DNA from 2 places in the Sphingomonas sp. ABOLG genome. Region 2 is predicted to be linked to the other one. Evidence: riboswitches for the same ligand, from Rfam matches in the RefSeq annotation. Region 2 holds a riboswitch; the other holds the start of a gene.
The links. A riboswitch is a leader RNA that binds a small molecule or an ion and turns the genes downstream of it on or off. The one in region 2 is predicted to bind cobalamin.
Positions count from the first base shown of each region.

Region 1 (4,416 bases), on a different contig from region 2:
CGCGGAACTGGCGCGCCACGTCGAGCGGGAGCGAGGTCGCGCGGGGATCCTGCGAATAATGGCTGATCGCGGCGATCCGCTGCGGCGGCACCAGCGCGAGCAGCAACTGGTCCGCGCACGGGTTAAGCGAGACGATCCCGCCACCCCGCTCGCCGACGCGCGCCGGCGCCGCGCCGGAACAGCCGGCGAGCAACAGCGCAAGGAGCAGGATCAGCCGCATCGATCGTCAGCCTACCGCTCCCGTCCCCGCCCCGTCGCGATCAAAATGAACGCGATGAGGCGGGAACGGGCGCGGTGACGCCTCAGTCCAGCTTCACGCGAAGGCCGCCATAGGCCGCCCGCCCGATCGTGCCGTAATTGGCGACCACGCGGTAATCGGCGTCGAACACATTCTCGACCCGGCCATAGATCGACAGGCGATCATTCAGCGGCAGCTCGGCCCGCAGGTTCGCCAGCGTATAGCCGTCGAGCCGCACCCGATTGGCCGCATCATCGAAACTGTCGCCCACGGTCAGCACGGTCGCGCCCAGCGCCAGCCCGAAGGGGAAGCGATAATCGGCCGAGACGCTGACGCTGTCCGCCGGCCGCCGCGCCAGATCGTTGCCGACCAGCCCCGCGCTGCGGTTCTCGCTGTCGACATGGCTATAGGCCGCGTTGACGGTGAAGCGGTCGACCGGGCGCATCAGCAGCGCGAACTCGGCGCCCTTGGCACGCGTGCGCGCGATGTTGCTGTAGGTGAAGGTCAGCGCGTCGAAATCGATCTGGTTGCGCGTGCGGCGGTTGAAATAGGTCGCGCTGGCAACCAGCCGGCCGCCGATCAGCCGCTGCTCGATCCCTGCGTCCCAGCTCTTCGCGGTTTCCGGGTCGAGCGTCGGCGTGCCGTAGAAGGGCGCATACAGCTGGTACAAGGTCGGCGCCTTGAACCCCTCGGCATAGCTGGCGCGCAGCGTCGTGCCGGTCGGCAGCGTATAGGCGGCATTGGCGGCAAAGGTGGTGCGCTCGCCAAAGGCATCGTCATCGTCGTGGCGCACGCCCCCGGTGATGGCGAGGTCAGCGACGGGCGTCAGGATCACTTCGCCCCACACGCTCGTCGTGCCGCGGCTGAACCGGTCGGTGCCGTCGGCAAGGCGCGTCGTCTCATGCTCCGCCCCCAGCACGACGCGGATCTGGTCGGTCGCCTGCAGATCGCCCTTGTAGGTGTAGCGTTCGCTGCGCCCGCGCGACAGGAACAATGGCGCGGCGCCGACATCGGGATCGTAATTGTCGCGGTCGATATCGGCGATCTGGAACGCCAGCACGTTGCGGAACCGGCCGTCGAGGAAATCGGCGTTCAGCCCGGCATAGCCGTACAATTCCTGTGCCGTGGAATATTCGCGCGTATCGGCAAAGGCGAAGGCGGGCGCGGGAAAACCGTCGAGGTCGGTACGGCTGTCCGCCCAATAGCCACGCAGGTCGAGCCGGATGTTGGGCGCGAACGCCACTTCGACCCGGCCGCTGGCGCCATATTGGCGATAGCCGTCCCGTTCGGTGCCGCGATCATAAGCGGAAATGCCGTCAGTGCGCAGGTACCCGCCGGTGAGCGCACCGGAGACGATCCCGCTGCCGCCCGAAATGCCGCCGCTGGCGAACAGCGTATCCATCGCGCCATATTCGACATTGCCGCGCGCGCGCAGCTGCTGCGTCGGCGCCTGGGTGATCACGTTGACGACACCGCCGATCGCCTGGCTACCCCAGGGCACCGAATTGGGACCGCGCACCACCTCGACCCGCTCGACCGAGGCGGTGAGCAGATTGGCGAAATCGAACGCGCCGCCCGGTGATGAGGGATCGTTGACGCGAACGCCGTCGATCAGCGTCAGCGTCTGGTCCGCCTCCGCGCCCCGGATCCGCACGTAATTGACCGTGCCAACCCCGCCGTTGCGGGTCATCGTCACGCCCGGCGTCGTCTGCAACAGGTCGCTCAGCACCACCGTCTGCCGCTGTTCGATCGTCTCGCGGTCGATGATCGTCACCGCCTGGCCGGTGGTGTCGACATCCTGCGGCACGCCGCTGGCCGTCACCACGATATCGCCGCGCGGCGGCGCTTCCTGCGCCCCCTCCTGTGCGAGCGCGGGCGCGGCGATCAGGGTGGCGGATGCCGCCAGCCATTGGATGGTCTTCATTGTTCTTGCCCCAACAAAAGGGCTGCGGCCGGCGCCTTGCACAGCGCCGTCCGTCAGCCGATCCCTCTTGTCGTTCGCTCGAGGGTTTCGGCCTCGTCCGCCCGGCACACCCCGTCCGCGCGATGGATCGACGTGCGACCGGCAGGTCTCCTGGCTCTCGGTTCACCGTGCCGCCCGGCCTTCCCGGAAGCCTCAAGCTTCCAGTGGCGCGGATGGGCGACACTCGCCGATCACAGTTGCGGGGGCAGCGCGGGATCAGGCCGTTGGCCCTTCCCGACTTCCCTTTTCATCCCGTCTCCGGGAACCGTTCGCGGCCGCGCCCCTAGGATCAGCGGCGGGGGCGGGTCAATATTCGACGCCCTTTTGCGCGTTGAAGCCGGCGTTGAACGGGTGCTTCACCTCGCCGAACTCGGTCACCAGATCGGCGATTTCGACCAGCTCTGCCCGCGCGCCGCGCCCCGTGATGCAGATATGCTTGGTCAGCGGCCGCTCCTTCAGGAACGCCAGCACCTCCGCCGACGGCAGGGTATCGTCGGCGATCACGATGTTGAGTTCGTCGAGGATCACGAAGTCGATCTCGGGATCGAGGATCAGTTCCTTTGCCCGCTCCCAGCCGCGGCGCGCGGCGGCGATGTCGCGCGCGCGATCCTGCGTGTCCCAGGTGAACCCCTCCCCCATGCTTTCGAAGCTGACGAGGTCGGACGGGTGGTCGGTGAAGAAATGGCGCTCGCCGGTTTCCCACGTGCCTTTCACGAACTGCAGGATCGCCACGCGCATCCCCCAGCCGATCGAGCGGATCGCCATGCCGAAGGCGGCGGAGGACTTCCCCTTGCCGTTGCCGGTGTGGACGATCAGCAGCCCGCGCTCGAGCGTGCGGCGCGCCTGCATCTTTTCGCGCGCCACCTTCATGCGGCGCATCCGGTCATTGTGGCGGGCGTGATCGTCGGGTGCGTCGGTCATCCGCGCGCTATCGTCATGTGCCGCGCGGCTGGCAACCGGCGGCTCATTTCGCCGCGGCAGGCGCCTTCTTGTAGGGCACGAAATCGCCGAGCACGACGAAGCCGCGCGGGATGCGCGACGTACGATCGAGCAGCTGGAGCGAATCGGTCCGGCACAATTGCGGGCCGGCCCAGCGGTTCAGCAGCGCGTCGAAATCGTTGAGCTGGTCAGCGCCGGTCTGCGGCTCGTTCAGATACAGGGTGCTGCCGACGCGGTAGATGATCGCTTTCTTGTCGATGATCTGAGTCGACGTGATCGCGGTGGTGCTGATGCAGCGCACCGGCTCCCCGGCGACGCGCCCGGCGAGCGCCTTTTGCAATTGCACCTCCGGCGTGTCGCGCAGGGCTGCGGTGGCGGGAGCGGCCAGCACGGCCGCGGCGAGAAGGGCGGGTGCAAACATATTCATGCGGGAAGGCTGCGCCCGGCTTGCTGAACGCACGCTGACCATCGACAGGCCGGCGGCGGCACGATCAGCAGCGTGCGCAGACCTGTTTCGCCATCGGCGGCACGCCCTCGCCGTCCAGCGTCACCAGCCCGGCGTTCAGGTGAAGGCTGGTGGTCGACAGCCCCAGCATGTCCGCCATGCGCAGCGCCTCGCGGATGACATCGATCAACGGCCGGCCGGCATCGGCATATAGGTCAGGGGAGCACAGGTCGGATTGCATGGCGCGCGCCCTAGCCGCGTCGGCACGGCGCGGGAACCCCGCGGGCGGTAAATACCGCCGGGCGGAACGTTCCACCGGCCAGGCTGCTCGATCGCCCGCACAGCAAAGCCCTCCCCTCACGGATGCGGATGACGGATAACCTGCATTGCACTCGCTCGGGCGCTGCCCCACATAGCCGGGTAACACACCAACGGGGCAACAATGGCTGATCCATATTCGACGCTCGGCGTAGCGCGTGGCGCCTCCGAGGCCGAGATCAAGAAAGCATATCGCAAGCTCGCAAAGGAGCTGCATCCCGACCGTAATCAGGACAATCCCAAGGCGGCGGAACGCTTCAGCCAGGTCACCAATGCCTATGACCTGCTGAGCGACAAGGACAAGCGCGCCCGGTTCGACCGCGGCGAGATCGATGCCGATGGCAATCCCACCTCGCCCTTCGGGGCGGGCTTTGGCGGCGGCGGCTTTGCCGGCGGGCGCTCCGCCGGCGGCGGTTTCCGCAGCGAGGATTTCGGCGGCGCCGAGGGCGTCGACATGTCCGACATCTTCGAAGGGCTGTTCGGCGGCCGCGCCGGCGGGGCTGGCGGCGGCTT
Region 1 covers NZ_QQWW01000010.1:99,967-104,382, reverse strand. The annotation lists gene CA236_RS12945 (ABC transporter substrate-binding protein) at 1-220, opposite strand, end outside; gene CA236_RS12940 (TonB-dependent receptor) at 303-2,162, opposite strand; cobalamin riboswitch at 2,285-2,486, opposite strand; gene cobO (cob(I)yrinic acid a,c-diamide adenosyltransferase) at 2,508-3,122, opposite strand; gene CA236_RS12930 (hypothetical protein) at 3,166-3,567, opposite strand; gene CA236_RS12925 (hypothetical protein) at 3,632-3,826, opposite strand; gene CA236_RS12920 (DnaJ C-terminal domain-containing protein) at 4,028-4,416, shown strand, end outside.
Region 1: linked by a shared signal. The riboswitch ahead of CA236_RS12940 (TonB-dependent receptor) and the one ahead of CA236_RS13950 (putative oxygenase MesX) in region 2 are both predicted to bind cobalamin.

Region 2 (4,416 bases):
TCGCCTTTCTTCAGCTATACCGAAAGCTTCCTGCCGATCGCCGGGCGGCTGTCCGGGCCCGGCGGTGTTCCGGGCAATCCGTTCAGACCGCAGACCGGCACGCAATATGAAGCCGGCGTGAAGTGGCAGCCCGCGCCCACCACGCTCGTCACCGTCACCGGATTCCACATCAAGGAGCGCAACCGCGTCCTCTACCTCGCCAACAACGTGACCACTCAGTCCGGCGAGCTCACGACCAAGGGGTTCGAATTCGAGGCCAGCCACACGCTGCCGGGCAATTTCGAACTGCTGCTGAACTACGGCTACAGCGAGCTGGATTCGGAAGTGAACACCAGCCTCGATTACATGCCGCGGCACACCGCATCCTTGTGGTCGACGAAGACCTTCGCGACCAGCGCGGACGGTCCGCAGCTGCGGCTCGGTGCCGGCATCGTCTACAGCGGCAACAGCAAGTCGACCGGCCCGCTCGATCCTTATGCCCTCAACCCCGCGATTGCGCCCGGCACGCTCTACACGATCGTGACGCCCGCACGTACTACCGTGGACGCGCTGGCGGAGGTCAGCTGGAACCAGTGGCGTCTCGCGGTCAACGCGACCAATCTGTTCGACGAACGCGCCTTCGCCTCCTGCCTGGCGCGTGGCGACTGCTTCATGGCCGCGCCGCGCAACGTCATGGCGACACTCGGCTTTCGCTTCTGATCGGTTTCGGCGGCGCATTTCCACCATGCGCCGCGCGATACGTGCATCTCCCGATATGCCGTGGCTTGGGCCGCGCTTATGTCGCGGGTGTCGGTAAAGAGTGATCCGGCCAAAGAGAGTGAGGCGATATGAAGTATTTCATCGGGACCGCGCTTGCGATCCTCATCGCTGCGCCCGCTGCGGCGCAATCCGCCGGGGCGATCCAATCCAGCGGTCGCGTCGAAGCCCGGTTCGGCTGGGACCGGGGTGAGTTCAAGACTGAATTTCGCGACCCTCTGGTAGACATTTCCGACAAGAACGGAAAGAGCGGCGTCACTTACGGTATCGAAGCGGGCTATGACTATGTCACCGACAGCCGGTTCCTGGTTGGCGGCTATGTCGGGGTCGAGGGATCGTCCATCAAGGACTGCGACACCAGCCCGTTCGGCGATCGTGCCTGTCTGAAGGGCGGACGCAATTTCACCGTCGGCGCACGGGCGGGCTACGTCACGGACCAGGGCGTCGTCTATCTTAAGGGCGGCTATTCCAACGGCCAGCTGAAGTTCGAGGCCGATGATTTCGTCGATGACGAACGGGTGCGGTTCAAGGACAATCACGGCGGCTTCCATCTGGGTGCCGGCGGCGAGGTGATGGTCGCCAACAACGTCTATGGAAAGCTCGAATACGTCTTCACCAACTATTCGGCTGACAAGTTCGACGACGGCATCACCTATTCCAAATTCCGTCCGCAGCGGCATCAGGTCGTGGCCGGCATCGGCATTCGTTTCTGATGAATGCAGCGGCACGACCGCAGCGGACATCAGGATATAAACATATCTTTATATCGGCATTGACAGGGCTGGTTGGATGATGTTCAACCGGCCCTGTCGAGGTTCCCCATGCCAGGCGTGGCGATGGGGCTAAGACGGGAAGCCGGTGACGTTCCAGAAGGGGGCGGATTCCGGCGCTGCCCCCGCAACTGTGAGCGGAGAGCGGCAGTTCCATTTCGTGTCACTGGGCCCTGTAACGGGTCCGGGAAGGCCGGAACTGCCGTGTTGACCCGCAAGCCAGGAGACCTGCCTCCGACGCGATAACGTTCCTCGGACGGGGGTTCCTCCGGTGGATCGCGCCGGAGAACCGTGGATGGTGACTGCCATCGCGGACCATCGATGACGTGCGCGCTCCCTCTGGCTCCCCTGTTCGTACAACAGCAGGTGAGTCATGACGAACAGCGGTTTCACGTTCACGACCAGCAGCATCCCTTTTGACGAGGACTATCAGCCCGGCGACAGTACGCGGCTGACCACCAACTTCGCCAATCTGGCGCGGGGCGAGGCGCGGGCAGAGAACCTGCGCAACACGCTGCGGATGATCGACAATCGCTTCAACGCACTGATGCACTGGGACAATCCCGGCGGTGATCGCTACGCCCTCGCGCTGCGCATCGTCTCCGCTCACCTGGCGATCACCGATGGCGACCCGGTCGGCCTGCCGCTGATCGAGATGCTGGCGACGACGGTGCTCGACCGGCAGAGCGGCGCGTGGACCGACGGCATGACCGGCAACAGCCTGTCCTCCTACATCCGCGACTATGATTTCAGCATCCGCCTGCCCGATTACCAGCGGCGCAGCCCATGCGGCGGTGCGCCGGAGGGGTTCGGCGAGTTACATGGCAAGCTGTTCCGGCACTTCTTGGGCTCCAGCGCCTATCGCGACCAGTTTGGCAAGCCGCCGGTGTTCTGCCTCAGCGTCTCCAGCCGCGAGATCTATCATCGCACCACCAACTCCCACCCGGTCCTGGGCGTGGAGTATCGATGCGAGCATCACTCCGCGACCGACAGCTATTTCGCCAAGATGGGCCTCGCGGTGCGCTATTTCATGCCGCCGCACGCCGCCGCCCCGCTCGCCTTCTACCATCAGGGCCGGCTGCTCGACGATTATACCCATGTCGAACTGGCCAGCACCGTCGCGACGATGGAGACCTTCCAGAAGATCTACCGGCCGGAAATCTACAACGCCAATTCGGTCGCCGCGCATGACTATCGGCCCAGCCTCACGCGGCAGGATTATTCGCTGACGCGCATCGCCTACGACCGCGAAGAACGCAGCCGCCTCGCCGTCGCGCAGGGCCGCTTTGCCGAGGAACATGTCATCCGCCCGCATGGCGCGATGCTCGAACAATGGTCAGCGACGTGCGGCCTGTGACCCCCATTCACCCAAGGAATCCAATGATGACCACAGTGTTGCCGACCACCACCGCCGGCAGTCTGCCCAAGCCCGCGTGGCTCGCCACGCCGGAGACGCTCTGGTCGCCGTGGAAGCTCGCCGATGCCGAACTCGCGGATGCGCAGCGCGACGCCCTGCGGCTTGCGGTGGATGATCAGCGCCAGGCCGGGATCACCATCATCGGCGACGGCGAGCAGACCCGCCAGCATTTCGTCACCACCTTCATCGAGCATCTGAACGGCGTCGACTTCGATCGTCGCGAGACCGTGCGCATCCGCGATCGCTACGACGCCAGCGTGCCGACGGTAACCGGCCCCGTGTCGCGCCCCCGTCCCGTGTTCGTCGATGATGCCCGCTATCTGCGTGCGCAGACCGATCAACCGATCAAATGGACCCTCCCCGGCCCGATGACGATGATCGATACCTTGTACGACGCGCATTACCGCAGCCGGGAGAAGCTGGCGTGGGAATTTGCCGGCATCCTCAACCAGGAGGCGCGTGAGCTGGAGGCGGCTGGGGTCAACATCATCCAGTTCGACGAACCGGCGTTCAACGTGTTCTTCGACGAGGCGAACGACTGGGGCATTGCTGCGCTGGAACGCGCCGCCGAGGGGCTGACCGCCGAGACGGCGGTGCACATCTGCTACGGCTATGGCATCAAGGCCAATACCGACTGGAAAAGGACGCTCGGCTCCGAATGGCGGCAATATGAGGAAACCTTCCCTCGCCTGCAGCAATCGAACATCGACATCATCTCGCTCGAATGCCGCAATTCGCGGGTGCCGATGAATCTGATGGAACTGATCCGGGGCAAGAAGGTCATGGTCGGCGCGATCGACGTCGCGACCGAACAGGTCGAAACCGCGCAGGAGGTTGCCGAGACGCTGCGCCAGGCGCTGCGCTTCGTCGATGCGGACAAACTGTATCCGGCCACCAATTGCGGCATGGCCCCGCTGCCGCGTGCCGTGGCCCAGGGCAAGCTGAAGGCGCTGGGCGCTGGCGCGCAGATCGTCCGGCAGGAACTGACCGGCTGAAGCCGGCGACGCCCGTTTCCCAACCTGATTATCCCCGGCGACAAAATGTCCCAGTGACACCGCCGCACGCAGGCGATATCCGCGATGCCGTGGGGGCGATCCGGAATCTGTTGGCGCAACGCCTCGTCCCGGTGCTGATCTGTGCCGCGGCGTTGCTGCTGAAGGTGCTGGTCCCCACCGGCTACATGATCGTTCCCGATGATGGGCGGATCACCGTCGCGGTCTGTTCGGGCTTCGGCCCGCAGACGATGGAGATCGTCATACCGGGTATGGATCATGCCACGCCCGGCAGTGACTCGTCCAAGGATGGTGGCGGGGGCGACATGCCCTGCGCCTTTGCCGGGCTTTCGACGCAGTTCCTGGGTGCGGTCGACGCCGTGCTGCTGGTCGCCGCGCTGGCGATCGTGGCAGGCCAGGCGCTTCGCCCGATGGTGCGGCGCCTGCCGCGCGCCGCCCTCTACCTGCGCCCTCCGTTGCG
Region 2 covers NZ_QQWW01000012.1:40,626-45,041, forward strand. The annotation lists gene CA236_RS13940 (TonB-dependent receptor) at 1-699, shown strand, start outside; gene CA236_RS13945 (outer membrane beta-barrel protein) at 828-1,469, shown strand; cobalamin riboswitch at 1,552-1,777, shown strand; gene CA236_RS13950 (putative oxygenase MesX) at 1,900-2,883, shown strand; gene CA236_RS13955 (methionine synthase) at 2,910-3,938, shown strand; gene CA236_RS13960 (DUF2946 family protein) at 4,028-4,416, shown strand, end outside.